3 regions of the Peribacillus sp. NJ11 genome follow, and region 3 is predicted to be linked to each of the others. Evidence: predicted binding sites of a transcription regulator. Region 3 holds the regulator's gene; each other region holds the start of a gene.
The links. Region 3 encodes LexA, which represses DNA repair genes until DNA is damaged. Its sites were predicted from a motif close to CGAACATATGTTCG; they were not measured.
Positions count from the first base shown of each region.

Region 1 (10,857 bases), 780 kb from region 3:
ATGGGGAATGGAAGGGTACAAACAGCAATTAAGAGTATAAGCTTTGTTAAAGTGAAAAAAGTGTTTAATGCAATGAGGAAGAGGTGGATTAATAATGAAGGAAAACAGTCAGGGAATCATCGAGGAGTATGAAATCACGCCATATACACTAATGGTTTCGCCAATCAATTATGGCAGTAAAATATATGCCCGTATCGTTGAAATGGAGGACGAATTCGTCTCGCCCTTTAAACCTTTGGAAATAGTAAAGAAAAGCTGTGAGTTCTTCGGATCAAGTTATGAAGGACGCAAGCAAGGCACGAAACAGCTCATAAACATCACACATAAAGCACCGATCGCGATTGATCCGACGAGTTCGATCTTCTTCTTTCCAACTACATCTCCGTTGCGTCCCCAATGCATCTGGATATCACATGAGCATGTAGTATCCTATGATCGCCAGGATTCCAAACATACAACCATCACATTCAGGAATAAACAAACCGTCGATATAGAAGTATCATGCAGTTCTTTCGAAAACCAGCTGCACCGGACATCCTTTTTAAAAACGAAACTCATCCAGAGGATTGAGGAAACAAAGAGGAAATCTTTCTATCTGTTCACCGAAGCAAATGGAGTCAAGGCTTCAGAGGTAATGTCAAAGTATATACCACGTTAGAAAGGGATTCAGGCTGGGATAATCATAAAAGCATGATTGGAATGAAAGTAAAGGATGCAAGCGTACGGAATTCACTCGAAAATAATGGAAGCCCTTCTTATTAAAGAAGGGTTCCATAATTAATCTTCAAATAATTCATCCATTAGATCGTCAATTTCTTTTTTTGATTTTTCAGTGCCTTCTTTGGAAATGGAGATATTATCACCAAAATACCAGTTAAAATGTCCTGGGTATCTATGATGATTGTTTAAAGATTCCCTGATTTTTTGAATATATATTATGTTCAAAATTTCACAGTGAATAATAGTATTACATAAAAGAAATCTATTAAATTCCGGATGAGTTCCTCAAAATCGCCAATCAGATAGGGTATGAAAACTTAGGGCTCACCAACAGCAATATGTTTTGCAGCTAGAAACCTCCAAGCAAACGGCAGATATTGCAAAGGGAATAGGCGTAGGACTTTATGATGTAGGTGAAGAATATGTGAAGGGAGTTTGGAATTTTGTCACAAATCCTGGGGAATCGATTGAAATTGTGGCTAATTCTATTATTCACCCTATAAAACCCTATATATTGTAAAGTCCATCTCGGATTCTTATAACTGAATATGTCTTACATTGTCGAATTGATTATATAAAAAAGTAAAACCATGCAGAGGTTAAACATTGCATGGTTTTTTATAAGAAAAAAGAGTTGGAGAAACTTTTAACGATCAAATAAAGGGGGTATAAGTTTGTTAGTGATTCACTTCATAATATATTGGACATCCACGATGTTTCAAATGTTTTGTTCAATATTTCACAAACTATTCACAAGGGTTCTTATCTTTCTGGAAGTTCTTTTTTATATCAAGAGATGGTTAGTAGTAGATGGCTAGACTGGTATAGGGGCAGTATATAGACATGACTAAAAAAAAAGAGTTCTGGTTGACGTTTTTCATTTATGAATTATTCCAATCGAATACGGATTTATATCCATAATAATCTTTCCGCTTTTTTGTTGGTTAATTTATAAGTAGGCGATTTATTTTTATAAGCTGTCAGAGACACTTTAATTAAAGTAATTTGGTTTTCAAAGACTTTACTCAGACAATGCCGTCAACAATCTTTTGCAAAAATGCTGTGCTGACTCTAAAATGATAGTGTTGGGGAATAGTTGTGTTTGTACAGAATTAAAGTGGTGATTAAAATGACGATTAATTATGAGCATGCCAGCCCAACCTATTATTCGTTAAGGACTGTGGAAAAATTGTACTCACTTATCTTTAAGAAGCAGGAAAGATCAGATGCGTTTTAATGGTCATATCTTCCTTCCCCCCAGGCATCTGTATCCTTCCGGAAAGACTCCAATCACCCATCATTCACAGGCAAACAATATGGAGGATGTCTGCAATAGGGATAATCCGCTAAATTTCCCTTGAGCGGAGACTTTTTTCGAAAAAGTAATAACATAACAAGTCTTCGGTTTTGTTGCGAAGGCGGGGATTGAAGTAATTATGATGTTCCTCGTATCCTTTATATAAAAAACAATACATCGTGAAGGATTCATCGCGTTTGATTTCACTTACTTTAATATTCTCCTTGCGCAAATAGCGCCGTACCTCGGCAAGATCGTCCTGGACCACCGTTAAAATATGTTCGACTAGTTCCGAATAGGGCCTTTTTAATTTAAACGGACTAATTTCGATGACCTTGAGATCCCGGTTCAAGACTGTAATAACCATAGGGAGGTAGATGGCTTTTTCAATCATATTTCGGTCATCTTCTGGAATGCGGGTCATCATGACCGCTCCTTTCTAAAGTAGAACGTTTACAATATTAATATGTATACTTAGTAAAAGCGAGAACGTTTGTTCTTGTTTTTTATCCTAATGCATTTTCAGTGCATATGCAAGCAATTTTGATAAATGATGAAATTTTTGTTAACAAGATTATGTTTTCCTGAGATAGGGAAAGTATGAAGATATATGGATAATAATTCTTGCAATTTCAGGGGAAAGTGATATATCTAAAATAAACGGTTTTTAATAAGTTTATGCTACTTTTATAGTAGCATGTCGAGGGAGATAATTATGGATTTGGATACTATACGTGAGTGGTTTACACTTGATCATATTTCGGCGCTTATTCAGCAATATCGCTCATTCGGTCCAATTCCTGGGATCTTACTGCCGATGCTGGAAGCCTTTTTGCCCTTTTTGCCCTTAGTGGTGTTCGTGCTTGCTAATGCAACGGCTTTTGGTCTCTGGTGGGGGTTTTTATTTTCTTGGATTGGTGCTGTAGCTGGTTCTTTTTTTATCTTTTTAGTTATTAGAAGATATGGTCAAATGAGGTTTTTTCGATTTTTGCAAAAACATAAGCAGGTGCAGAGGTTGATGGTTTGGGTGGAAAGCCATGGATTCGGTCCCATGTTCATACTGCTCTGCTTCCCTTTTACTCCATCGGCTATCGTGAATATCGTGGCAGGACTTTCAAAAGTCAGTCCTTTGCAATATGGACTTGCAGTCGTAGGAGGGAAAGCGGTGATGATTTTTACGATCAGCTTCGTAGGTTACGATTTAGTGTCCTTAATACATAAGCCTGTGCGTACGATCATTATCGGGATTGTCATCTTTATCCTGTGGTATGTAGGAAAAAGACTGGAAGTCCGGTTAAATAAAAGCATGAAGAGAGAAGAAGGACAATAAATTAGTATATAAATGTAGTAGGGGTTGAACTAGATGGAAAAAACAAACAAGAATACTTTATCCGATTGGATAAAAGCAGCCATGATAGCTTTTGTTATTTACATCTTAATCCGTACTTTTTTCTTTTCAAGTTATGATGTTGAAGGAAAATCGATGCAGCCGACCCTTGAAGATGGCAATAAACTTGTCGTGAATAAAATCAATTACCAGATTCATGATATCAACCGATTTGACATTATTGTTTTTCATGCGAATTCACAAGAAGATTATGTTAAGCGAGTTATAGGGATTGCAGGTGACCGCATTCGTTATAAAGATGATTGGCTTTACGTAAATGGTGAGAAAGTGGATGAGCCTTATCTTGAGAAATATAAGGAAGGTTTTCCGGGACAGGATTTTACGGGTGATTTTACCTTAAAAGAATTGACGGACATGACCACAGTCCCGGAGGGCAAGCTTTTTGTCATGGGTGATAATCGTCTTGAAAGTGCGGACAGCCGTCACTTTGGTTATATACCTGTTGAAAATGTTATCGGTAAAGTCGATGTTCGATATTGGCCGCTCAAAGAATTCAATTATAGATTTACAGGTGAATGATTCGAAGCCCGAAAATTATGAGGGCTTTTTCTTTTGGGGAAAACGCGAACGTACGATTGGTGTTTTTTAAAGGGAAACGGTAAAATAATAGAAAGTGTGTCTAATTGGAAACAGAAACCTAGTCATAAAAAAGAAAGTATTTCTGGTATGATAGATCTAGATATTATGTTGTATAAGGGGGAAAAGAGATGTCACTCCGTTTTTTACTGGGAAGATCGGGTGCAGGGAAAACTTCGCATATATTGGACGAAATTCGCTCCAAATTGGCAGAAGATCCCGAAGGCAATCCAATTATCTACCTCGTTCCTGATCAGATGACGTTTCTATCTGAATATAAATTAATTAAAACACCAGGCCTTGCCGGAATGATCCGGACACAGGTTTTCAGTTTTAGCAGGCTGGCTTGGCGCGTTCTTCAGGAAACTGGGGGAATGAGCCGGCTACATTTGGACAGCGTTGGCGTTAATATGTTGATACGGAAGATCATGGATGATAAAAAGGAAGATTTAAAGATGTTTCGCCGCTCTGCTGATAAGCAGGGGTTCATTGCACAGATGGAACTAATGCTGGCTGAGTTCAAGCAGTATTGCATCCAACCTGATGACATTCAAAATTATTTGGCCGAAACATCACCGTCCGGCAGCGGCATTCAGGATAAACTGCATGATCTTGAATTGGTCTATCAGGCTTTTGAGGATGAAATGGTTGATAAATATTTAGATTCCGAAGACTATTTCACTTTGCTTATCGAGAAAATGTCAGAGTCTTCATATATAAGGAAAGCGGATATATATATCGATGGTTTTTATAGCTTGACGCCACAGGAATTATTGATTGTGGAAGAAATGATGAAGCTGTGCAGGAGTGTAACGATCTCGCTGACGTTAGATCAGCCCTACAGGCAATATGCTCCTGATGATTTGCAATTGTTCAGGCAAACGGGGAATCTGTATCATCACCTTTATCAGGCTGGATTGAGGAACGGTATACCAATTACAGAAGATCGAATCTTAAAAGGGACTGAGAGGTTCGGAAAGAGTCCGGGGCTGAATCATCTGGAAACTTATTTTGCCATTCGTCCTGCACGGACGTTTGAGCATTCACCTGATGTAACGATTGCCCAGGCAGTTAACCGCAGGGCTGAGATTGAAGGAGTTGCCCGGGACATCTTGTCGCTGGTCAGACAAAAACAGCACCGTTTCCGTGATATTGCGATTTTAGTCCGTAATGGAGAAGCATACGCAGATATTTTACAAACCGTGTTTAGGGATTATCAAATTCCATTGTTCGTCGATTCCAAACGGACCATGCTGAATCATCCCCTGATTGAACTGATTCGTTCCACCTTGGAGATCATCAATGGCTATTGGCGTTATGAGCCGGTATTTCGTGCAATCAAGACGGAGCTTCTATTTCCTCTGCAAAAAAATCACGATAGGATGCGCGAACAGGTAGATAAGCTGGAAAACTATGTGCTCGCCCGTGGAATTAAAGGAAGCAGGTGGACGTCCAAAGATCGTTGGACCTACCGGCGCTTCCGCGGACTTGAACTCGAGGACCGGAACCAAACGGATAAGGAAATGAAGCTTGAGCAAGAGTTGAATGAGATGAAGCAATTATTTACCGAGCCCATCTTGAAGCTCTCAAAACGGGTTAAGAAGGCTGCTAATGGCAGGGAATTGTGTGAAGCCCTTTATCTATATCTTGAAGAATTGCATGTACCGGAAAAATTGGAAAAGCTGAAACTAGAGGCAGAAGAATCAGGTGATTTGGTATCGGCTAGAGAGCATGAGCAAACGTGGAACGCGGTTGTCGACCTATTGGACCAATTCGTTGAACTGCTGAGCGGGGAAGAGCTGTCCATGAAACAGTTTGCGTCAATCATTGAAGCTGGCCTGGAATCTCTTGAATTTTCTTTGGTACCGCCTGCAATTGACCAAGTCCTAGTCGCTAATCTGGATTTATCCCGCCTCGATGATGTGAAGACAGCTTTTGTTATCGGTTTGAATGAAGGGGTTTTGCCAGGAAAAGCTTTATCTGACGGGATATTTTCAGATAGTGATCGTGAGATGCTGCTGGCTGGTGGGCTTGATGTTGCTCCAAGTTCAAAAGTGCGCCTCCTTGATGAGGAGTTTACAGCGTATAAAGCTTTTACTACACCTGCTGAGGCCCTTTATCTATCATATCCGCTTGCCGACGAGGAAGGAAAGGCACTTTTACCCTCATCCTATTTGAAACGGGTAAGGGACGTATTGCCTAACGTTTCAGATGTATATTATATGAACGATCCATCCGATCTTTCTGCCGAGGAACAGGTGAAATATGCGGCGAATTATGATGTGGCACTATCGTATCTGGCTGCCCAATTGCAGCTGAAAAAAAGGAACTATCCAATCCATTCACTTTGGTGGGATGTATATAATGCCATTATGGAGGATGAAATGGTCGGTCCGTCGGCAACCAAGGTTTTATCGAGCCTGTTTTATCAAAATAGAACGAAGAAATTATCTGAGGAAACTAGTAAGCAATTATATGGTGAGAGCATTCTTACGAGTGTATCCCGGATGGAAATGTTCAATAGCTGCCCGTTTTCCCATTATGCCGCCCATGGCTTGAAATTGAGGGAAAGGCAAATTTTCCGTTTGGATGCACCGGATATTGGCGAGATGTTCCATGGAGCGTTGAAAATGATTTCCGATTACTTAAAGGAACATGATATTCCTTGGTCTACATTGACAAAGGAACAATGCTTGGAGTTAGCTAGAATTGCTGTGGAGAGACTTGCTCCCAAACTTCAAAATCAGATTTTGTTAAGTACGAACCGCCATCACTATTTACGCAGGAAACTGGAACACGTGATTGGACGGGCCTCAATCGTATTAAGTGAACATGCAAAGGTGAGCGGTTTTGCTCCAATTGGATTAGAACTCGGATTCGGGAAAAATGGAGAGCTGCCGCCACTTTCATTCACATTGAAAAACGGTACGAAGATGGAATTGATCGGGAGAATCGACCGTGTGGATAAAGCGGAAGAAGGTGAGGGTGTCTATTTGCGTGTGCTCGATTATAAGTCGAGTGAAAAGGAACTGAACATGAGTGAAGTATATTATGGACTCGCGCTGCAAATGTTGACATACCTTGATATCGTCGTCACCCATTCCAAATCGCTTATAGGCAAGGAAGCCATTCCAGCCGGCGTTTTGTATTTTCATGTGCATAATCCAGTTGTCAAATCAAAGGGAATGCTCAGTTTGGATAAAATTGAAGAAGAAATTTATAAAAGTTTTAAAATGAATGGACTTGTACTAGATCATTCAAATGTCATTCAAATGATGGATAATTCGCTCGATATTGAAAATTCGGGTAAGTCGGATATCATTCCAGCTGGATTTAAAAAGGATGGATCACTCCTGGCGGCTTCCAAAGTTGCCAGCAGGGAAGAGTTTTCGCTTCTGAATCATCATGTGCGCCGCGTTTACCAGGAGGCTGGCGATCGAATGGTCGATGGTGATGTGGATATAACGCCATATAAATTAAAGGAAAAAACCCCGTGTACATTCTGTTCCTTTAAATCCGTATGCCAATTCGACCAGTCACTGGAGGAGAATCAATTTAGGAATTTAGCACAGAAGAAACAAAATGATGTTCTTGAGCTATTAAGGGGGGAGGAGGAGAGCGATGAGTAAAACGAAAATTCCTGCTCTACCAGGAGACGTGACCTGGACGGAAGATCAATGGAAGGCGATATGGGCTAAAGATCAGGATATTCTGGTTGCGGCCGCTGCAGGTTCAGGGAAAACGGCGGTACTGGTCAATCGGATCATTCAAAAAGTCATTTCGGAAGAAGATCCAATCGATGTTGATGAACTTCTTGTCGTTACTTTCACCAATGCTTCGGCTGCCGAGATGCGCCATAGGGTAAGTGAGGCATTAGAAAGAGCGATCAATGATAATCCGCATTCACAGCATTTGCGCAAGCAGTTGAGCTTGATAAATCGCGCTTCAATTTCCACACTTCATTCCTTTTGTTTAGAGGTGATCAGGAAGTATTATTATCTGACGGAAATCGATCCGGGCTTCCGGATTGCAGATTCTACAGAGGTCCAGTTACTCCGTGATGAAGTGATGGAAGAACTTTTCGAGGAGCAGTATGGACAAAGTGATAATGATGAGTTCTTTAATTTGGTTGATGCTTTCACAAGCGATCGAAACGATGATGCACTTCAGAATATAGTTCGATCACTGTATGATTTTTCGCAATCGAATCCTGATCCGGACCGATGGCTCCAGGATGCAGCCAGCATGTATGAGTTGGCTGATGATGATGGGATTGATGATCTTTCGTTTATCGATTCATTGAAATTCGATATTGGTTTACAATTGGACACTGCCAGGGATCTATTGGAACGGTCGCTTGCGTTGACAAAAGTCCCTGGGGGGCCTGCACCAAGGGCTGAGAACTATTTAGCCGACCTTGCCCTGGTTGCTAAACTTTCCGAAGTGAAAGACCAATCCTGGAATGCACTTTATGAAGAAATCCAAAACGTGAAATTTGGAACGGCAAAACGCCTTACTGGTGCCGATTTTATCAAAGAAGTAGCGGATGAGGCTACCAAGTATCGTGATAAGGCGAAAAAAATCATCAAATCGTTACAGGAAGAGTTATTTTCCCGTCAACCGGAAAGCTACCTGCGTGATATAAGGGAACTCAAGGGTTATGTCGATACACTTGTAACGCTTGTTAAACGGTTTAACGAAAGATTCTTCGCTGCAAAAGCAGAAAAGAATTTAGTGGATTTCGCTGATTTGGAACATTATTGTCTTCGGATTTTGACAGGGGAAACTGTGGATGGTGAACGAAAACCTTCAGCGGCTGCCGTCGAATACAGGAACCAGTTCAAAGAAGTACTCGTAGATGAGTATCAGGATACGAACCTTGTTCAGGAATCCATTTTAAAACTGGTGACAGCTGACGGCGAATATAATGGGAATCTTTTTATGGTAGGCGATGTCAAGCAGTCCATTTACCGGTTCAGGCTTGCGGAACCGAATCTTTTCCTTGGAAAGTACACACGTTTCACCCATGATGGTGTTGAATCCGGACTGAAAATTGATTTAAACCGTAATTTCCGGAGCCGAAAGGAAGTTCTCGATGGTACGAACTTCTTGTTTCAACAATTGATGGGCATTACAGTCGGTGAGATTGATTATGATGAAGATGCCCAATTGAAAAAAGGTGCCCCATATCCCGAAGACGATCCAAACCCAATCGAGCTCCTTTTAATTGATGGAACAGCCGATCCAGAAGCTCAATCGGAAGAAGGGGCGGATGGCGGGTTTGAGGCCGAGGAACTTGAAAAAGCACAGCTCGAAGCAAGACAAATGGCCAAGCTCATTAAGAAGGCTATAAGCGAAAAGCATCGGATATATGATACGAAAACCAAACAGTATCGATCTGCCACTTATCGGGACATGGTCATCCTTCTCCGTTCGATGCCATGGGCACCGCAAATCATGGAGGAATTTAAAAAGCAGGGGATTCCAGTCTATGCCAATTTGTCGACAGGGTATTTTGAAGCGACCGAAGTGGCCATCATGATTTCTTTATTGAAGGTGATTGATAATCCGCAACAGGATATCCCATTGGCTTCCGTTCTTCGTTCACCTATCGTCGGGTTGGATGAAGAAGAAATGTCACAGGTGCGTTTATTCCATACAGGGAGCTACTATGAAGCACTCGCTGATTTTTACAGAAAGAGTGACCCCGAAGAACATCCGGGACTTTATGAAAAAGCCTCAGCTTTTTATAAAAAACTAGTGAAGTGGAGGAAGCTTGCCAGGCAGGAGGCATTATCAGATTTGATCTGGCTTCTATATCGCGAAACGCAGTTCTATGATTTTGCAGGAGGGATGCCGGGTGGCAAACAGCGTCAGGCCAATTTAAGAGCGTTGTATGACAGGGCAAGGCAATATGAAGCAAGTTCGTTCCGCGGTCTGTTCCGTTTCTTGCGTTTCATAGAAAGGATGCAAGAACGTGGAGATGATTTAGGGGCCGCTCGGGCTTTAGGGGAACAGGAGGATGTAGTCCGCCTGATGACGATTCACTCGTCAAAGGGTCTTGAGTTCCCGATCGTGTTTATTGCCGGTCTTTCCAAGCAATTCAATATGATGGATTTACGCAAGCCGTATTTACTGGATAAGGATTATGGCTTTGCGGCAAAGTATGTGAATTCCGAATTACGGATTACATATCCATCCCTCCCTCAATTGGCTTTTAAGAAAAAAAAGCAGCTTGAATTGATTGCCGAGGAGATGCGTGTCCTCTACGTGGCGCTTACAAGAGCTAAGGAAAAGCTATATTTAATTGCCAGTATCAATGATGCAGAAAAAACGCAGCAGAACTGGGCAAGTAATGCGGCACATGGAGATTGGCTTTTAAAGGACTATGTACGGGCAGGTGCAAAAAGCTATCTTGATTGGATTGGTCCATCCCTTGTCCGACATCGGGATTCTCTTGGTGCTGCTGGCCAAGGCTTGGAAATGGAGTCGCATCCATCGAATTGGTCCATTTCCGTCATTCCAAGTGAAGAGCTTGCTGTTCTGGATGAGGAAGAGGCACTAGTTCAGGAACAAATACTTGATCATGTCCAGAAATCGGAGAAGGTCGGTATCGTTTCCGAGTTTTATGATGATATCAAAGAACAGCTCGAATGGGAGTACCCCGAGCATGAGGCGACGGTGTATCGTTCCAAGCAATCCGTTTCTGAACTTAAACGTCAATATGAACTCAAGGACGAGCAAAGCTCCACAGAGTTGTTGCGTAAATTTAAGCGACCCATCACGAAGCGGCCGACTTTCATGCAAGAAAAGTCACTTACTCCTGCTGAAAGGGGTACGATTACACATTTAGTCA
Region 1 is NZ_JAUCFO010000001.1:5,373,266-5,384,122, reverse strand. It holds gene QUF86_RS26300 (competence protein ComK) at 95-658, shown strand; gene QUF86_RS26295 (YhjD family protein) at 2,067-2,441, opposite strand; gene QUF86_RS26290 (TVP38/TMEM64 family protein) at 2,733-3,347, shown strand; gene lepB (signal peptidase I) at 3,381-3,944, shown strand; gene addB (helicase-exonuclease AddAB subunit AddB) at 4,133-7,630, shown strand; gene addA (helicase-exonuclease AddAB subunit AddA) at 7,623-10,857, shown strand, end outside.
Region 1: QUF86_RS26295 (YhjD family protein) is a predicted target of LexA. The motif match lies at 2,504-2,517, and genes of this name have one in related genera.

Region 2 (10,857 bases), 3.1 Mb from region 3:
TGATAATCCCATCACCACGGCATGCTTCACAGCGGCCGCCCTTCACATTGAAGCTGAACCGTCCTTTTTTATAACCGCGGATCTTCGCTTCATTAGTCGAGGCAAAAACGTCACGAACATCATCAAATACACCTGTATAGGTAGCTGGATTTGATCGTGGGGTTCTACCGATCGGTGACTGGTCAATATCAATGACTTTATCTAAATGCTCAATTCCCTTGATCTCACGAAAATCGCCTGGTCTAGCTTTTGCCCGGTTCAGCTTTTGAGCCAATGACTTATGGAGGATCTCATTCACTAATGTACTTTTCCCTGATCCCGAGACTCCTGTAACGGCTGTAAAGACTCCAAGAGGGAATTTAACATTAACGTTTTTTAAATTATTTTCCTTGGCACCTTTTATTTCAATGACGCGGCCATCATTTTTCCGGCGTTCCAATGGCAATGGAATGAATTTCTTCCCTGCTAAATATTGGCCCGTTAAGGATTTAGGATTATTCATGACCTCTTCCGGAGTTCCAGCGGCCACTATTTCTCCTCCATGTGCTCCTGCGCCCGGACCAACATCGATCAAATAATCCGCAGCAAGCATCGTATCTTCATCGTGCTCGACAACAATCAGGGTGTTCCCGATTTCGCGCATATTCTTCAATGTTTCAATTAATCGATCGTTATCCCTCTGATGCAGCCCTATTGAAGGTTCATCTAAAATGTACAGGACCCCCGTCAAACGGGAACCGATCTGCGTCGCCAATCGTATACGCTGTGCTTCGCCCCCTGATAATGTCCCTGCTGCCCTGCTCAAAGTCAAATATTCCAAACCAACATTAGCCAGGAATCCGAGCCGCTCACGAATCTCACGTAAAATCAATCTCGCAATGGCAGCTTCCTTTTCAGTCAAATCCAGATCATCGAAAAATACTAACGCATCTTCCACTGATAAAGCTGTTGTTTCACTTATATGGACCCCTTGAATGAGCACGGAAAGACTCTCTTTTTTCAATCGATGACCCTTACAGGTTGGACAGTGATGTTCTGACATATATTTCTGCATTTGCTCACGAATATAGTCTGAACTCGTCTCCTTGAAGCGCCTTTCGATATTTCTTAAAACTCCTTCAAAAGGAATATATCCTTCTTGCACTCTTCCAAAATCATTTTTATAACGGAAATATATCTTATCTTTACCTGAACCAAGCAAGACCTTCTCCAATTTATCTTCCGGTAAATCTTTAACGGGGATATCCATATCTATCCCATAATGGTTGGCCACCGCTTCAAGAAGCTGAGGATAATATTGAGAACTCGTCGGCTCCCATGGCGCGATAGCATGTTGACGGAGGCTTAATTCCTTATTGGGTATGACCAGATCACGGTCCACCTCAAGCCTCGCCCCCAAACCATCACAATCCGGGCAGGCTCCAAACGGGCTATTGAAGGAGAACATCCTCGGCTCTAACTCTTCAATCGAAAACCCGCAGTATGGACAAGCATGATGTTCACTGAACAGCAGCTCTTCTTCACCCATGACGTCAATGATGACTTTGCCTTCACCGAGCTTCAAAGCACTTTCCAATGAATCTGCAAGCCGCGCCATGACACCCTCTTTAATGACGATCCGGTCTATAATGACTTCAATCGAATGTTTTTTATTTTTTTCGAGAGTGATCTCATCACTAAGATCATGCATTTCCCCGTTCACACGAATGCGGACATATCCTTGTTTCTTAACTTCCTCCAAAACTTTTGCATGTGTCCCTTTTCTGCCTGAGACAAGCGGTGCCAATACCTGAAGCTTGGTGCGCTCAGGGTAATCAAGAATGCGGTCCACCATTTGCTCAATCGTTTGTGAGGTAATTTCAATATTATGGATCGGACAGGTCGGCCTGCCGACCCGTGCAAATAACAGCCTTAAATAATCATAGATTTCCGTCACAGTCCCTACGGTTGAACGCGGATTTCGACTGGTCGTTTTCTGGTCTATGGAAATGGCTGGCGACAAACCTTCGATCGCATCGACATCCGGTTTATCCACTTGGCCTAAGAATTGACGGGCATAAGCGGACAGTGATTCTACATAACGCCTTTGCCCTTCTGCATAAATCGTGTCAAAAGCCAAGGAAGACTTTCCAGATCCGGATAATCCGGTCAGCACGACAAGTTTGTCTCTCGGTATCGTGATATCAATATTCTTTAAATTATTGGCCCTGGCGCCTTTTATCACAATTTTATCCATTGCCATGTTTCGTCACCCTTCCGCTTTTAACTCTAGTAATAAATCACGCAGCTCGGCAGCTCGCTCGAAGTCCAATGCCTTTGCCGCTTCCTTCATTTCTTTTTCCATGCTTGCCATCACTTTTACGCGCTCCTTTTTAGGAAGCTTCGCGAGACTTGGTGCAAGATCTTCTTTATACGCTTCTCCTTCTTCCGCTACGTGAGTGGCCCTGATGGAGTCCCGGATATCCTTTTGAATGGTTTGCGGCATTATTCCATGCTCTTTATTATAATTTTCCTGAATTTCACGGCGCCGCTTCGTTTCATTGATGGCAAGTTCCATCGAATTCGTGATGCGGTCCGCATACATGATGACGTGGCCGTTGGCATTACGGGCTGCACGGCCCATCGTTTGAATAAGCGAGCGCTCCGAGCGAAGGAACCCTTCTTTATCGGCATCCAGAATTGTCACTAATGACACTTCCGGAATATCCAGGCCTTCCCTTAAAAGATTGATTCCAACGAGTACATCATATTTACCCATTCGCAGTTCCCGGATGATTTCTATCCTGTCCAAGGTCTTCACTTCCGAATGAAGGTATTGGACCTTGATGCCAATTTCCTTTAAATAATCGGTTAAATCCTCAGACATCTTTTTCGTTAAGGTCGTAATGAGGACGCGCTCGTTCTTTTTGACGCGCTCTTGTATTTCACCGATCAAGTCATCTATCTGTCCTTCAATCGGCCGCACTTCTATCGTTGGATCCAGCAAGCCGGTAGGACGGATGATCTGCTGAACCATTTCTGGCGTATGTTCGAGTTCATATGGTCCCGGAGTTGCCGAAACGAATATGGATTGATGGACCTTTTTTTCAAATTCTTCAAATCTTAGCGGGCGGTTATCCTTTGCAGACGGCAGACGGAAGCCATGATCGACGAGTACTTGCTTACGTGCCTGATCCCCATTGAACATTCCCCGGATTTGCGAAAGGGTCACGTGTGATTCATCCACGACCAAAAGGAAATCCTCTGGAAAGTAATCCATTAAAGTGTAAGGTGTCGCACCTGAGGGACGAAGCGTTAAATGGCGGGAATAGTTCTCGATCCCTGAACAAAAGCCCATTTCCCGCATCATTTCCAAATCATAACGGGTCCGCTGCTCCAAGCGCTGGGCTTCAAGGAGCTTTTCATCTTCCCTTAATTCCTTCAATCGCTCTTCCAGTTCCGTTTCGATATTTTGAACGGCTATCCTCATTTTCTCTTCGCGAGTAACGAAATGGGAAGCCGGGAAAATGGCGATATGTTCACGTTCTCCGGTAATTTCACCAGTCAGGGCATCCACTTCACGGATACGGTCAATCTCATCTCCGAAAAACTCGACCCTTACGCAATGTTCATCACGTGAGGCTGGGAAAATTTCGACCACGTCGCCACGAACGCGGAAAGTCCCCCGTTGGAAAGCAATATCATTCCGCTCATATTGAATATCCACGAGTCTGTGCAGCAAGGCATTCCTGTCTATTTCCATGCCTGTTCGGAGAGAAACGACCATCTCGCGGTACTCTTCCGGGGAACCGAGTCCATATATGCACGAAACGCTGGCAATGATGATGACATCTTTCCTTTCGAACAAAGAAGAGGTAGCCGAGTGACGCAGTTTATCGATTTCATCATTGATGCTTGCATCTTTTTCGATGAATGTATCAGTGGATGGAACATAAGCTTCTGGCTGGTAGTAATCATAATAGCTGACGAAGTATTCAACGGCATTATTTGGGAAAAACTCTTTGAACTCACTGTAAAGCTGTCCTGCCAACGTTTTATTGTGGGCAATGACAAGAGTCGGTTTATTTATTTGTTGAATCACATTGGAAACGGTGAACGTCTTCCCTGTCCCCGTTGCCCCCAATAATGTCTGCATTTCCTTGCCTTCTTTAATGCCTTTGACAAGCATTTCAATTGCTGCAGGTTGATCTCCTTCAGGAGAGTATTTTGAGACTAACTCAAACTTATCCTTCACCAAGCATAGCCTCCTATTGAAATATTTTTATATGAAAACGGGACATGGCTATATCCCTTCTATTTATTCCGGTTTAAGAATGTATATATACACATTCTACCACAATCGCCTCAAAACAAACCAGCAATAAGCGAACATCCATTCTATTTTTTGTTTATAGACTCGATGGGTATTGAGGGGAATGACAAGTTGAGTACAAAAAAAGCACCTTTGATGTCAGGCGCTCTTGGATGTTCGTTTCATCATTCTTTTTGATAACCAAAATCCCACAGTCAGGGATAAGGCATCCACGATGATCAATAAGTTTGTATGCGTATAACCTTTATATGCGGAAGCTGTAATCAAGGCAACCGTTAAAACAAGGCCAACGACATTGTTATAGGTGACTCTTGAAAATAGCATGACAAGTAGACAAGGAAGGAAAAGGGCAGAAAGAATTTTAATCATTTTTTCATCTCCTTTATAAGAGAAAAATAGAGTAGTTTCAGTTTAAATGATTATGAAGTTTTTTGCCAATCTATTTCCTGCTTGATTTTAGACGGCACCCCCTGAAGACCATTCCACCCATCCATAAATTATGCCCATTAAAAAAAGAAGCAAACCCCTTTAAAGGGAAGTTTGCTTCTTTTCAGACCAATCAATATGGATCTGCTTCATGTCCTTTTCTGACTGCATCCTCTGGGTTATCCGTTCCACCCATAGGTTTTGAAGATTCCGTATGTTCAGAAGCCGAGGCTAATCCCTCTTTTAATCTGCGGCCATACTCTTCATCAGCCTCTTCGGCTAGGGCTATCATTTTTTCCTGAATGCGATTGTCGGCAGGAGCCAATGCCGACACTAAATTGGAGATTAAATCGTCTTTTTCCCAATCTTCGAATTCACGGAATGTTTCACCAGCCTGATTCGTATTGTTTTGGCGATCGATTGTCTCACGAACAAGCTTCCCTTCTACCAAAGGTGTATGCTCCTTGCCCGTCTGCTTGGCTTCTTTCAAACCGCCTACAGTTGATGGTTCGTAGTTGATGTGGGGGCTTTGATTACCTCTGCCAACTTCATATTGCATCTGTCCGCCCGTCTGATTCGTGGCTGTTGGCTTCTTTGGAGCATTTATCGGCAATTGCAGATAATTCGCGCCAACACGGTGACGCTGTGTATCGGAATAAGAGAATGTACGTCCCTGTAACATCTTATCATCAGAAAAGTCCAGTCCATCCACTAGGACACCCGTGCCGAATGCAGCCTGTTCAACTTCAGTGAAGTAGTCTTCCGGGTTTCTATCCAATACCATCGTACCGACATGCAGCCATGGGAACTCATCTTTCGGCCAGATCTTTGTGTCATCAAGAGGATCAAAATCCAACTCGGGATGATCATCATCACTCATGATCTGTACGTTGAGATCCCATTCCGGGTAGTCCCCGCGTTCGATCGCTTCATATAAATCCTGTGTGGCATGATTGAAATTCGTAGCTTGAATTTCATTAGCCTCTTGCTGCGTCAGGTTCTTGATCCCTTGTTTCGGTTCCCAGTGATATTTGACAAGTACGGCTTTGCCTTCCTCATTCACCCATTTATAAGTATTGACCCCTGACCCTTGCATCATGCGGTAGTTAGCTGGAATGCCCCAAGGGGAAAACACAAAGGTAATCATATGGAATGTTTCCGGTGAACTCGAGCAAAAATCGAAAATCCTTCTGCCGTCCTGAATATTCGTGACCGGATCCGGTTTGAAGGCATGAATTAAATCCGGGAATTTCATGGCATCACGGATAAAGAAAATTTTCAGGTTATTGCCTACAAGATCCCAGTTTCCATCTTCCGTATAAAATTTAACGGCAAATCCCCTGGGGTCACGTAACGTTTCCGGGGACGTCCCTCCATGAATAACAGAGGAAAACCTCACGAATACCGGTGTTTTTTTACCTTCTTCCTGAAAAACCTTCGCTCTCGTATATTTTGAAATAGGCTCGTCCCCCGCTTTACCAGTCGGAACAAAATAACCATGTGCACCTGCACCACGGGCATGCACCACCCGTTCAGGAATACGCTCCCTATCGAAGTGGCTGATCTTTTCCAGGAAATCGTAGTTCTCAAGTGTACTAGGACCTCTGTTTCCTACAGTTCTAAGACTCTGGTTATTCGTTACGGGGTGCCCTTGCCTGTTCGTTAATGTTTCTTTCGATTCATCATTTGTTTTTTTGGATTTATCAGACAAAAAAATCCCTCCTATGTTAATTAATTCCACAATACTACTATACTTTCCCCTATCCCCTATATTTCACTCTTCAATCTTCAAATTTTATTGAAATTGAATAAATGAGTGCTTTTCTCCTATATATGAAAGATTTCATTTTCACAACACCAACAACATATCTTCATAACATCGAATTAAAAACGGGCTGACTACTCATTAATGTTTCAAGAAACTTCACTATATTTTTTCTAGTAATACTGAAAAGGAGCGAGCTTTATGAAATAGTAGTAATCCTGATATTTGTGTCCTTCCCGCGATCATCGAATGACCCGCACCGATTCAACAACGGTTAACATTACAGCAAGCTCCTATGGATTGAAAAGAAATCTTCGTCTGTTCTAAACTCATAAAATGATAAGAAAGCCTTGAATGGCAATCATCCATTCAAGGCTTTTTAGAGGGAGCATACCCATTTTTGTATAAGTCAACAGCACTTCATTATAATGAAATAAGGATAAAAAATTCAAAAAGCGAGGTGCCTTAATTGGGCGAATCAATAATAGGAAGACTTGGCAGGATGATGACAGGAAAAACCAGTCGTTGGGTTGTCATTGCTTTATGGATAATTACAGCAATTCTCTTAACCTTCACATTGCCTGCCGTAAATGATCGAACAACAAATAATGCCGCTGACTTGCCTGAAGACTCAGCTTCCGTCGTGGCTGATGAACTTATTAAAAAAGAATTCCCGAAATCTTCTGGATTACCTGCCCTGCTTACATGGCATCGGGAAGGTGGACTGACAGAAGCCGACTTGGCTGAAATCCAGTACCTTTCCAAAGAACTGACAGATAACCCACTGTCCCAGCAATCTTTTCTACCACCGCTACATGAAATTCCGTTGCCTGCTCTGCAAGGATCGGTTTCGGAAGATGGAACGACTTTCGTACAGCCGCTTTTCTTTAAAGAAAAGACCGAAACTGCCATTCTGGGAAAAAATCTTGAAAGCATTAATGAAACAGTATCCGAACGCATTGGATCGGACCCATTCAAGGTACCAACAGATTCAGGTGAATTATCCCTTCGAGTGACAGGCCCTGTAGGGATATCCGTCGATGCAACGGGATTATTTTCAGGTGCGGATTTCAAATTGCTATTAGCAACCGTAATTCTTGTACTTGTTGTCTTATTACTCATTTACCGCTCCCCGCTTTTAGCCATCATTCCTTTAATCGGAGTAGGCTTCGCCTATATTGTCACAAGCCCGATCCTTGGATTCATGGCAGACCATGGTTGGATTACAGTCGATTCACAGGCCATTTCAATCATGACCGTATTATTATTCGGTGCCGGAACGGATTATTGTCTATTTTTAATTTCTCACTACAGAAGTGAATTAAGGAATCATGAAAGTAAACGGAAAGCCATGATTGCCGCATTTAAAGATTCATCAGGTGCCATTGCAATGAGCGGCCTTACGATTGTCATTTCCCTGCTAACATTGCTTGTAGCCAAATACGGAGCCTATCACCGTTTCGCTGTACCATTCAGCTTGTCCATCTTAATCATGATGCTGGCAGCTTTAACACTTGTACCGGCATTGCTTTCTGTATTCGGGAGGGCTTCCTTCTTCCCAATCGTTCCGCGTACACCAGAAATGGAAGAAGCACGGGCCAAGAAAAAGGGAAAAGAAGTCAAAAAGCATAAAGAATCAGGTCGTATCGGTAATTGGATTGGTAATATCGTCACAACCAAGCCATGGACCGTCATTCTTACATGCCTGATCATCTTCAGTGTTTTAGCTGGATATTCTTCGCAAATAAAATATTCATATGATATTCTCTCTTCTTTCCCTGAAGATATGAACTCACGTGAAGGCTATTCCGTCATTTCCGACTCGTATTCACCAGGCGAACTGGCACCAGCCACAGTGGTTGTCGATACGGATGGTGAAGATATTGATTTAGCGTCAGCATTAAAAGGGATGAATATCGTTGAAAGTGTTGCTGATCCCGTCACAAGTAAATCTAATATAGATCTGCAGTCCTATGAAGTCACATTCAACATAAACCCATACGATATTGAGGCCATTGATTCAATTCCAGAAATCCGCACCATAGCAAAGAAAGAATTGAAGGCCGCCAATATCTCTTCTGTTGATGAAAAGGTTTGGATTGGCGGGCAAACAGCGACACAATTTGATAAAAGGGATACCGTAAAAGCCGATGAATTCAAGATCATCCCGATCATCATCATCCTGATTTCATTGCTCCTTTTAGCCTACTTGCGATCTGTGACAGCCATGGTGTATTTAATGGGAACTGTCATTCTCTCTTTCTTTGCAGCTATGGGCTTAGGTTGGATAATCTTGCACTATTTCATGGGTGTGGATGCCATAGAGGGGACAATTCCGCTTTATTCATTCGTATTCCTGGTTGCACTTGGAGAAGATTATAACATTTTCATGGTTTCAAGCATTTGGCGTAAGAAAAAAACGATGCCAATCAAGCAGGCCATTAGAAAAGGCGTTGCCGAAACTAGCGGTGTCATCACTTCAGCCGGCATAATCTTGGCAGCCACTTTTTCCGTTCTTGCCACACCTCCGATTCAAGTATTGGTTCAATTCGGGCTCATTACTGCTCTAGGTGTGTTAATGGACACATTCATCGTGCGCCCGTTCCTGGTCCCGGCAATCACCTCCCTCCTTGGCCGCCATGCCTTTTGGCCGAGTAAGGTGACTAATCAAAAAGAGAAAGAACATGCCAATTAATAAAGAAAGTTAGCTTTTACCCTTCTTAAAAAGAAAAACCCTGTGCTCCTTAAATGCACAGGGTTTTTACACGTTTTCTAAAATAAGGAAAACTTTCAGTTGACACTTCTACTTTCACCTCTTATAATTACATTAAGTTCAGATATCTCAAATTAAAGATATATACGTTCGAGATTAATAATCAGGAGGAATAACCATGACAAATACAAAGTGGACAGTCGACCCAACTCACAGTGCTATTGAATTTTCTGTAAAACATATGATGATCGCCAAAGTAAAAGGAAGCTTTAATAAGTTCGAGGCAAACATTTCAGCAGACCCACTGGACCTAACAACTGCAGATATTGATTTTACCGTAGATGTGGCCAGTATAGACACACGGAATGCAGACCGGGATAACCACTTGCGTTCCGCTGATTTTTTTGATGTAGAAAAAAATCCTACATTAACATTCACATCAACAAAAATCGTGAAAACGAATGAAGATGAATACGATGTAACAGGTAATGTAACTCTAAACGGAATCACACAAGAAGAAACTTTCGCCATCACCTTCGAAGGCCAAGGAAAAGATCCATGGGGAAATGAAAAAGCGGGATTTAGTGGAAAAGGGAAAGTTAAACGCAGTGATTATGGTCTGACCTATAACGCAGCATTAGAAACAGGCGGCGTACTAATCGGCGATCAAATCACTCTTACCATCGAAATCGAAGTTGCTAAAGTAGCTTAATGAATAAGAAAGAAGCAGCCATCTCCAGGATGGCTGCTTTTTTCTTATTCAAAGTATTCATTTTATCGGAATTACGAATTCCTCGTTTTATAAAGTAAGTAAATGAAGTATGGTGCCCCGATACTCGCTGTAAAGACACCAGCAGGTATTTCCAAAGGTGAGAATAAGGTCCGTCCAATCAAATCCGCTACCATAACAAGGATGCCGCCAAGCAAAGCTGAAGTAGGCAACAACACCCCAAAACTCGAACCAACCAGCCTTCTAGCCATATGAGGTGCCATTAGTCCCACAAAGCCAATTCCTCCAGCAAAAGCGGTAGAACCACCAATCAATGCCGTACTGATCATCAATAATGTAAACCGCTGTTTTTGGACATGTCCTCCAAGCCCCGTTGCAAGGTCATCGCCTAACTCCTGTAAATTAATATTCCTGGCATATAGAAAGGCAAGTAAAAGGAATAGAATCGTCCATGGAGCCAGCACCGCGATATTACTCCAGGTGGAGTTGGATACTGAACCCGTGATCCAAAGGTTTGCCTGGCTCGCTTGAAAGACTGGCCCAAGAATCATCATCATCGTAGTGAGTGCCTTCATTAAAGCCATCACCCCAATCCCGATCAACACAAGCCTTATCGGGGGAACTCCATTTTTCCAGGCCAAGGAATAAACAAGTAAGGCCACGACTGTCGCCCCAATGAATGCAGCTAACGGCAGCCAATTGATGCTCACTGTTAAAGAATGATTCTTATCGCTAAAAATGGCCAAGAATCCAACGACCGCTACAGTCGCTCCTCCTGTTATCCCTAAGATATCCGGCGAAGCAAGTGGATTTCGAATCATCCCTTGAAGGATTCCTCCAGCTACAGCAAGGCCCATTCCTACCAACAGGGCAACAATTATTCTAGGCAGGCGGAAAGATTGGATAATAAG
Region 2 is NZ_JAUCFO010000001.1:1,478,732-1,489,588, reverse strand. It holds gene uvrA (excinuclease ABC subunit UvrA) at 1-2,242, opposite strand, end outside; gene uvrB (excinuclease ABC subunit UvrB) at 2,249-4,234, opposite strand; gene QUF86_RS07255 (CsbA family protein) at 4,451-4,681, opposite strand; gene QUF86_RS07250 (catalase) at 4,872-6,455, opposite strand; gene QUF86_RS07245 (MMPL family transporter) at 7,006-9,198, shown strand; gene QUF86_RS07240 (YceI family protein) at 9,395-9,928, shown strand; gene QUF86_RS07235 (FecCD family ABC transporter permease) at 10,000-10,857, opposite strand, start outside.
Region 2: uvrB (excinuclease ABC subunit UvrB) is a predicted target of LexA. The motif match lies at 4,366-4,379, and genes of this name have one in related genera.

Region 3 (10,857 bases):
AGTTGAGTAAGAATCATGATGGTAGGAATGGCTATCACTGCATCCCAAAAGTTTGTATGGATGGTTGGGTAGTCCATAATGTCACCACCTTATATTAGAAGTTTTACAAAATTAATTTTTACCATTTATAAAAGGTTTATACATAGTAATTCATTAAATGATTGATCAAATAAAGTTGATGCAAATGGTTTTGAAATTTTCAGCGTTCAATTAAAAAGCCATCAATCCATTGAATATTAATGGGTTTGATGGCTTTTACTAGAGAGGGAGAATGATAATCCAAATTGAAGCCGTACTTAGTAAGTTATCACCATATTGATCTTAGTGAAAAACAATTAATAACATTTTTTTGCTGGACAAGCTGTAACCTTTCTCATAGTTTAGAATACGATAAGAATGAAGATATCCAACTAATAATGGGAGGTTCTAATGAGTAAGGAATCGTTTATTAAGGAAATTGCTCCTTATGCCCAAAAAATTCAAAAGGAATTTAAAATATTACCTTCTGTTGTCATTGCACAAGCTTGTTTGGAGAGTGGTTATGGGACAAGCTTCTTAGCAAATCAAGGGAAAAATATATTCGGTACAAAAGGTGACTATAAAGGAGATTCTGTCATTATTCAAACAATCGAATATGTCAACGATGCGCCCGTTCAAGTATGGTCCAAATTCAGAAAATATCCAACATGGGCAGAAAGTCTACAAGATCTTGCCTATCTATATGTAAAGGGGACTTCATGGAATAGAAGTTTGTATACAGCTGTCATTGGGGAAAAAGATTACAAAAAGGCACTTAAAGCAATATTCGATGCGGGCTACGCCTCGGACCCGAAATATATAGAAAAACTGGTGAATCTTATCGAAACAAGTGATTTAACTAAATATGACGCAAGCAACGAAGAGGTCTATCATATAGTCAAAAAGGGGGACTCTGTCTCTGCGCTTGCCAAAGCATATGGTTCTACACAGGTACAGATTCAACAGTGGAATGGGTTGGCCGATCTTAACCTCATTAAAGTGAACCAAAGATTAAGAGTGAAATGAACTTTTAACAGGGAGCGGGATTTTAACGCTCCCTTTTTTTTATTGGAATGAGGGTTTCCTATTTTTCAAAATACATATATCCAGAAAGACGTTAGTTTCCCTTTCATCCGGCATAAATGAGAAAGGATGTTAATAATCTTAGGAAAACTCGATTCTATCAAAAAAATATATCAAAACCTAGTCTTCCATATGCATAATGAGAGAATTCGGGACATAAATTAAACAAACAAAAAAAGCGCGGTTAGCGCTTTTAGTGTATTTGTCTATATAAGCCTATAACTTTTCCAAGTATCGAAACATCTCTTAAAATAATTGGTTCCATATTCGAGTTCTCAGGCTGAAGCCTTATGTAATCCGGTTCCTTAAAGAATCGTTTTACAGTGGCTTCATCATCTTCCGTCATGGCCACGACGATATCTCCATTATTGGCGCTGCTTTGTTGTTTCACGATGACATAATCTCCATCATGAATTCCTGCTTCGATCATACTTTCACCCATGATTTCCAGCATGAATACATGGTCATCATGCGGAACCATGCTTTCGGGAAGCGGAAAGTATTCTTCTATGTTTTCGATGGCCGTTATCGGCATGCCCGCTGTTACTTTTCCAAGTAACGGAACGTTCACGACATTAACTTTGGGGATATTGTTCGCTTCCTCCAAATTCAGTATTTCAATGGCCCTCGGCTTGGTTGGGTCACGTCTTATCAGGCCTTTACTTTCCAGGCGGGATAAATGTCCGTGTACTGTTGAACTTGATGCAAGTCCAACTGCTTCGCCAATCTCCCGTACGGAAGGTGGATACCCTTTTTGGCGGACCTCTTCTTTAATGAAATCAAGGATATCTTGCTGCCGTTTTGATAGTTTAGTCATATGTGCACCTCTTCTCCAATGTTCTTTGCTACATTATAGCATGGCCCCCAACTCTATACAAACATAAGTTCGAATTTTGTTGTTGACTGAAACAAACGTTCGTATTATAATTTGGACGTAACATACGAACGAACATTCGCTTTGGAGGGATATTTATGAAAAAATTATACAAAAATTATATTTCTACGATTCTATTAGCGGGATCGGTATTCATCTTTTCAATTTTATTCTCTTGTACATTAGACAATGATCAAAAAAAGGATTTCCTTTCTATAGAAGTAAGTGAAGGCGACACCCTATGGGAAATTGCCGAAGAGTATGAAGAAGCTGATTTGACAAAAAAAGAATTCATTGGTTGGATAGAAGAGCATAATGGAGTCAGGGCGGATACGATTAAACCTGGTCAAGTCATTGTCATACCGGTTAAAGGGGACGATCTTGTTCAGAATTTGGCCAGTCAGCAGTAAGTAGTGAAGGTAGGGTATTATGAAGGCAGTAATCTATTGTAGGGTTAGCACAGAAAAAGAATCCCAGGAAACATCATTGGCAAGGCAGGAAGATGAATTAGTTAAATTGGCGGAAAAGATGGATGTGGAAGTTGTTTCCATAATAAAAGAACAGGCAAGTGGTTATGAGTTAAATCGGGATGGCATATTTGACATGCTTGAACTATTTAAAACCAAAGAAGCTGAAGTTCTATTAATCCAGGACGAAACTAGACTGGGGAGGGGAAATGCCAAAATAGCCCTTTTCCATGTCATCCTTAAAGAAGACGTGAAAATTTATACGCTCTCACACGATGGAGAACTTGAGTTATCTGATTCGGATGCCATGGTCATCCAGATAGTTGGTATTGTAGAAGAATATCAAAGGAAACTACATAATCTAAAAATAAAACGCGGGATGATAAGAGCCGTTGAAAAGGGATACCGTCCGCAAAAAAATCTTCATAACCAAAGGAATTCCACTGGAAGGGACCGTATGGAGATTCCAATTGAAGAAATTATTAAACTCCGGGCCAATGGATTGACATTTGCAGAAATCGCAGCCACTTTAAGGGGCTTTGGATACAATGTATCTAAAGCCACTGTAAACAGGCGTTTTCTCGAACATCAACTAAATACAGAGGAAAGTCAATCATAGAACTTGTAATTTCGCTTTTTTTTTAATACCATGACAATATCCGCAGATTACGAAGGAGCGAAATTATGCTATCAAAAGAAAAATTAGCCCGTATTAATGAACTTTCAAAAAAGGCCAAGGGTGAAGGTTTGACGGAAGTTGAGGCGAAAGAGCAAACCCAATTAAGAAGTGAGTATTTGGAGACATTCAGACGGTCCATGTCCGATACGTTGGAGCATGTGAAAGTCGTTGATCCAGAAGGTAATGACGTCACTCCTCAAAAGATAAAGAGTATTAAAGAAAAAAGAAACTTACATTAATGCTTGGACTATTCTCATGGAACACTCCATTTGAGGATTCTTTTTTTAGGAATAAAAAGAGAGTGCATTCATGTATGTATTCCCCTATTTAGCTTAATCTAAATAGGGGCCTTCTCTAATTTGTAGAAAATTGTAATATTGGGTTAGTAAATAGTGATTTTAGTTGTGATATTATGCTGGTCACTATAATATAAAGAGGTACATTACAGGAAGGGATGTTTTACGATATGTTAGATAAATTAGATGCACTTTCTATCAATACGATTCGTACATTATCGATTGATGCAATTGAAAAGGCTAATTCCGGCCATCCAGGTATGCCGATGGGGGCAGCGCCGATGGCGTATAAACTATGGACTGAATATATGAATCATAACCCGAAAAATCCGGATTGGTTTAATAGGGATCGCTTTGTTCTTTCAGCTGGTCATGGGTCTATGCTGTTATACAGCCTTCTTCATTTATCGGGCTATGGCTTATCTATCGATGACTTGAAAAGCTTTCGCCAATGGGGAAGTAAAACTCCGGGACATCCTGAATTCGGACATACTGCAGGTGTAGATGCAACGACGGGACCGCTTGGACAAGGTATCGCAATGGCAGTCGGCATGGCAATGGCAGAACGCCACTTGGCAGAAAGCTACAACCGTGATTCTTATAATGTAGTCGATCATTATACATATAGCATTTGTGGAGATGGAGATTTAATGGAAGGGGTTTCTGCTGAAGCCGCTTCATTAGCTGGACATCTACAACTTGGAAGGCTTGTTGTTTTATATGATTCTAATGATATTTCCCTTGACGGCGACTTAAGTCAATCATTTAGTGAAAGCGTAGCAAACCGGTTCAAATCTTATGGATGGCAATATATCCGCGTTGAGGATGGGAACGATCTTCAGGAAATAGCCAAAGCAATTGAAGAAGCGAAAACCGACGAAGCACGCCCAACTTTAATAGAAGTCAAAACGGTTATTGGTTACGGTTCACCAAACCGTTCAGGTAAATCAGCTGTTCACGGCGCTCCGCTTGGTGCAGATGAGCTTAAGTTGACTAAAGAAGCATATAAATGGACATTCGAAGCGGATTTCCATGTTCCAGAAGAAGTGTATTCACACTTCAATGAATCTGTTGTGGACGCAGGCGCTCAAAAAGAAGAAGCTTGGAATGAATTGTTCAAAAATTACAAAGAAGCACATCCTGAGTTAGCCGAGCAATTGGAGCTGGCAATCAAAGGTGAACTGCCTGCTGACTGGGATCAGGAAATTCCGGTCTATGAAGAAGGAAAAACATTAGCTTCCCGTGCTTCAAGTGGAGAAGTGTTAAATGCGATTGCCAAAAGGGTGCCTAGCTTCATTGGTGGTTCTGCAGATTTAGCCGGATCTAATAATACTGCCATTAAAGGTGAGACAGACCTATTACCTGGTAATTACAGTGGTCGTAATATTTGGTTTGGTGTACGTGAATTCGCTATGGGTGCGGCCTTAAATGGTATGACCCTTCATGGTGGATTAAAAGTGTACGGAGGAACATTCTTCGTATTCTCTGATTATTTGCGTCCTGCTATAAGAATGGCAGCACTGATGGGACTTCCTGTAACGTATGTATTTACCCATGACAGCATTGCTGTTGGGGAAGACGGACCGACACATGAGCCAATCGAACAATTAGCATCATTACGGGCAATGCCTAACCTAGGGGTCATCCGTCCGGCTGATGGCAATGAAACGGCAGCAGCCTGGAAAGTGGCAATGGAGTCTACAAATAAACCAACTGCCCTTGTACTGACTCGTCAAGGATTGCCAACAATAAAAGACTCTTCCGAAACTGCGTATGAAGGTGTTTCAAAAGGGGCTTACATCATCTCCGCTTCTAAGAAAGAAGTAGCCGATGCATTACTTCTTGCGACTGGTTCCGAAGTGAACTTGGCTGTCGAAGCACAAAAAGCTTTAGCGAACGAAGGAATTGATGTTTCGGTAATCAGCATGCCATCATGGGATCGATTCGAAACTCAATCTAAAGAATATAAACAAAGTGTAATCAATCCGGCAGTGAAAAAACGTCTGGCCATTGAAGTGGCTTCACCGTTTGGCTGGGATCGTTATGCAGGTGATGAGGGTGAAATATTGGCCATCAATCATTTTGGAGCTTCGGCACCAGGCGGTAAAATCATGCAAGAATTTGGTTTCACAGTAGAAAATGTAGTTGCTCGTGTTAAAGAAATGCTAAAATAATCGTAATGGGGACTGACACCAACTAGTTTGGTGTCAGTTTTTTTATCAAAACTTCGTATTGTATGTTGAAAGTGCTCTTATTCTATGGGGAATCTTCCATTCGACAAAAAAAGAAGAAAATTTCTCCAGCAAACAACATATCTTTTCAGTTTGTCAATATATAATGAGAATAAATAAATTTCGTTTGAATGTGTCAGTTAAAGGGGAAAGTCATCAAGAGTGGAGAAAGATGGAAAGGTCCTGATTGTTAATTGTTCTGGTGACCAAACCAAAATAGGAATGCTAGGAGGCATTGGCTGATGAGAACCTATGAAATTTTTTTAATCGAAGATGAATTTGCCCATCATTATTATGGTAGAGAAAAGCTGTTTTTCAATTTGTTTTTGGAGTATATTCAAGCTAGGGGCAGACTGAAGAGTATTTTGCAAAAACAAATCGAATATGTCACCAAAACAGTCCCTATTATCCAGTTGCAGGTAGCTATTGAACAACGTTTGCAAAAAAAGATGAATTTTTGGTCTCAAAATGGAAAATACTATTTAGAAAAAACAAACGGATCCAGTAAAGCCGTTTTAATCATCCAGGATGATTCCATTATGCTTAAAGCTGAAGGAGACTATGAAGCGGAAACGGCCTTCTTTGAGTGCATTCGAAAATATGAAGCGAGTTTTCTAGCCATTGATTTTGAACACGAAAAATACGGTTGGTTAAAACCGATAAAAGAAAGAAAATTTGTCTAAATGGGGGACTTTTGGGTAGCGGGTATTGTATAATAACCTTTGGTCTAGTACACTGATGTTAGACAACACGAAGGAGGAAATAGTATGTGGGTTTACATTCTAGTTGGCGTACTGGCATTGATTGCTGGAGTAGTGCTGGGATTTTTCATCGCTCGTAAATACATGATGGATTACTTAAAGAAAAATCCGCCAATTAACGAACAGATGTTAAAAATGATGATGATGCAAATGGGTATGAAGCCATCCCAAAAGAAAATTAATCAAATGATGAGCGCCATGAATAAACAACAAACAAAATAAGATAGCATGAAACCTTGATATATCAATGTTATTGGAAGATTGGATGCAAAATTTTATATAATATCGAAATGGTAGCTTCATTCAGGCTGAATCCTTCCGCCGATTTTATATAAAATTTTGGTTTATCTTTCATTGTTGTTCCTAAAGCCACTTTTTCTGAATGAATGATTCAGAAAAGGTGGTTTTTGTTTTGGAATTAATAGATATGATTAAAAGAGTATGATTACCATTGTTTAGCAAAAGGATTTACCCAAGATGAAGTCAGAGACATGATTAATGCTTTCGATACTAAGACGGTCATAGAAGCGCGTATTAAGGTTATAATTTCCACTTTATCTAATACTGGGCTAAGAACTATGGATTAACGGGAATTACCCTTCGAGAATGTTAGCGATACGAGTATTATTGTCAACGGGAAGGGCTGTGAAGTGTTTTAGAGTTGGTAATATAGATATCTATAGTCTCTCACGACTTTTAGGACAAGGAGATATTCAAGTATCAGAGCGATATTTACACACCATTATCAAATAAAGCATTTCCCAACAGTTCGTTAATGAATATAAATAATTGAGATAATGATTAAAATCAGCTATATAGATCTAAAAAGACTGAGTTACGTTACCTGATAAATCTGGTAAGGTTATATAATTGGTTAAAGTAATTTAAAGTTAGTGCTATATAGTTAGTGTAAGAAGCAGGTATATAGAAATAAGAAGTACAATCAAACTATTAAAATGGGACAAGATAAAGGGAAATGCTAAAGCTCACCTCATTGCATATAGTTTGTTCGGGCACCTTCGTAAAAAGTCTTAAGCTCATTACTGGCTATTATAGATTGCTGTACGTCTTTTTCCATTAATGCTTTTAAATCATTGTCAAAACAAATTCCTTGCATTAATTTGGATTTCATTAAGCATATTGTTTTAAAATTTAATATTTCATGGGTTTCCATGGTCTCGTGAAGGGCCAACTTTTCATTTTCCATTCAATCACCTCCTCAGTCTATGTAACAAAGGTGATTTTCCCTATTCAACTCTCAGGTATATAGAGGGCTACATGTTGTTTTTCTAATGGTTGTAACCTTTTATAAAAAAATGAAAAGTAATGAATAAGACATTTTGAACAACGAAAGATAAGTAAGTGAATTTAAATGAAAGGAGAGATACTTAGTGGAAAAGTAGGATTGCATGAAACGTTAGAATTGCATGAAATATTGAATTTCAAAAGCCTTTGTCTATCAAAAGCTTCTACAATGAACGTATTAGTCCAAGATACGGAATTGAAAAACATTCTTTTACAGGACATGAGCAGCGGCAGAGAGCAAACTCAAAGATTACAGGAAATCCTGGTTAATCAAGGAGAGGAAAAAATAATGACTAACTTTTTGCAAAATATGGCGGTAAGACAGAACAGGTGATTGCTACTGACTTTCTGAATTCTGCCAAATCAGGAATAAGAAATACGGCTTTCGCCATAACAGAAACAGCTTCACCTGAATTGAGGGCTGCATTACGGGAACAGCTGAGATCTGCTGTAAAAACACATCATCCACAGGATATAAGTGAGCAGTCGCAGGTGAATTTAAAAGCGGCTAATACGGCATTGAATCTTTCTCAAAAATAAGGTTTTCATTTTCCAACAAAAGCCTTCTATTATTTGATAGGGGGAATTTCACTGCATTTATAAACTAATCAACAAAGATGAGTAGGCTGTTGAGTTTTTTAAGTTGACTTTATCAACTGTAAATATTAATATTACAGTAATCCCCTTGAGGAGGATGCAAAAGTGAATAGTGATTTTACAATAGCTGTGCATAGTTTGGTCTATTTAGCTTATCTACCAGATCATATGGCAAGCAGTGAGTCTATCGCAGAAAACGTTTGTACAAACTCTGCAAGGATTCGGAAAATGATGAGCTGCTTAAGGAATAAAGGATTTGTTAAGACTAAAGAAGGTGTGGGCGGAGGCTATATTCTTGACTGTAATCCTGAAGAGGTGAGTTTGGCGGATATTTATATAACGGTATCACATGGAACTTTGAAGCCTAAGTGGTGTACAGGTGATCCCGAGAAAAAATGTGTCATATCTTCCAACACCCAGGTGGTCATGGATCAAATATTCGATGAAGCTGAGTTATATTTTGAAAAATATTTAGAAAATATAACACTTAGCACTTTTTTGGAAAAAATTAAACAATGTCCGTGATATTGATTTAGTTTTTTCTTTGCACAAAATGTATATTTTATTAATACAGTTAATAACTATAGTTTTAATATTAATTGAACATAAAAGGGGTGTTAAGGATATGGCTGAAAATAATCAGTTCAAAAATGAGGATTGGGTACAGGGAAGATCAAGAGAAGGGGAACTTATCCATGGTTTCATTGAAAAAGTAAGCGCGGATCGAGAAATCGTTAAAGTGAACGTGGTGGAAAGTGACAATGAAAAAACGGTAGGGAAATCGATTTGGATCCCGAGTAAATGGACCGAAAAGCTGCCGGATCTAGAAATCAGTAACGATAGTCATCTTTTGGCATTAATTGATTTAGCTTTGCTTTCCAAGGATGAAACATGGTTTATGGAGTTATCCGGTAAATTGGAATCCATCAAAATCCATCCAAAAATAAATGCCAGGAAATCCGAGGAGTTTCTTATCCAGGGAAATAGAATCGGGAAATTAGATTTAAATAGATGAGTTAAAACCTTAAATATTTCGGATAATACAAGGAGGAAATGAACATGACAATAGAACATGTAACGGATGATAATTTTGCTAGTGAAATCAAGGAAGGGTTGGTACTGGTTGATTTTTGGGCACCGTGGTGCGGTCCATGTAAAATGATTGCCCCAGTGCTTAATGAAATTGATGTTGAAATGGGTGATCGGGTTAAAATCGTAAAACTTAATGTGGATGAAAATTCAGATACGACAAGCGAATATGGAGTTATGGGGATTCCAGCTCTTATCCTATTCAAAGATGGAGAAAAGGTAGATCAGGCAATTGGCTTCCAGCCAAAAGAAGCCATTGCGGAATTAATTGCAAAACATGCATGATTAAGATTTTAACATGCGTGCTGTGTATTGTAATGTAAGGACTTATACCAACCAACACCGTAAAGGGTGGGTAACTAAATGGAGGATTAATAAATGAATTCTAAATATACACCATTATTTGAATCGTTCAATTTAGGAAAGGGGATAGAGGTGAAAAATCGGTTGGTGATGGCGCCTATGACAAATTTCTCTTCGAATCCTGACGGCACTGTAACCGATGCCGAAATTACTTATTATGAACGACGGTCAAGCGGGGTAGGCATGGTTATAACGGCATGTACCTACGTGACGGCAAATGGAAAAGGTTTTCATGGTGAATTTGGCGGTGATCAAGATGAATTGATTCCTAGCCTAAGTCGTTTAGCTTCAGCGATTAAAGCGAAAGGTGCAAAAGCAATCCTCCAGATTTTTCATGGTGGACGCGAGGTTCCACCGGAATTAATACCAAATGGCGATGTAGTCAGTGCAAGCAATATTCCATCGGAAGGAGAAGGGAAAGCAGTTCCGCGTCCACTATCTGAAAAGGAAATTGAATCAATCATTCTGGATTTTGGTGAAACCACCCGACGTGCCATAGAAGCGGGATTTGATGGTGTCGAAATTCACGGTGCGAATGGTTACTTGCTTCAGCAATTCTTTTCGCCACATTCAAACCGTCGTGAAGACAAGTGGGGAGGATCTCTGGAAAAACGGCTGAATTTCCCATTAGCTGTTGTGGATGAAGTGAAAAAGGCTGTTGCAGAACATGCCAAGGATCCGTTCATCGTAGGATATCGTTTTTCACCGGAGGAGCCGGAAACACCAGGAATCACTATGGATGATACACTCTCATTAATTGATGGACTTGCGACAAAGGAACTGGATTATCTCCATGTTTCATTAATGGAATTTTGGTCGAAAGCAAGACGGGGAGCAGAGGTTGACCGACCTCGGATAGAAATTATAAAAGAACGTGTCGGAGATCAAGTTCCTATCATCGGTGTTGGTTCCATCTATACAGCGGATGATGCGATCGAAGCACTTCAATCTGGCGTTCCATTAATCGCATTAGGACGTGAACTCATAATCGATCCAGAGTGGGTACAAAAAGTGGAACAAGGAAAAGAGACAGAAATCGTGACAAAAATAAACAAGGATAATCAGCAGCAACTTGATATACCAGATCCATTATG
Region 3 is NZ_JAUCFO010000001.1:4,595,372-4,606,228, reverse strand. It holds gene QUF86_RS22550 (hypothetical protein) at 1-77, opposite strand, end outside; gene QUF86_RS22545 (glucosaminidase domain-containing protein) at 430-1,044, shown strand; gene lexA (transcriptional repressor LexA) at 1,295-1,918, opposite strand; gene yneA (cell division suppressor protein YneA) at 2,074-2,385, shown strand; gene QUF86_RS22530 (YneB family resolvase-like protein) at 2,405-3,061, shown strand; gene QUF86_RS22525 (DUF896 domain-containing protein) at 3,127-3,360, shown strand; gene tkt (transketolase) at 3,588-5,591, shown strand; gene sirA (sporulation inhibitor of replication protein SirA) at 5,891-6,331, shown strand; gene QUF86_RS22510 (YneF family protein) at 6,416-6,631, shown strand; gene QUF86_RS22505 (spore coat protein) at 7,401-7,616, opposite strand; gene QUF86_RS22500 (hypothetical protein) at 7,782-8,048, shown strand; gene QUF86_RS22495 (spore coat protein) at 8,045-8,254, shown strand; gene QUF86_RS22490 (RrF2 family transcriptional regulator) at 8,417-8,836, shown strand; gene QUF86_RS22485 (IDEAL domain-containing protein) at 8,937-9,326, shown strand; gene trxA (thioredoxin) at 9,371-9,685, shown strand; gene QUF86_RS22475 (NADH-dependent flavin oxidoreductase) at 9,779-10,857, shown strand, end outside.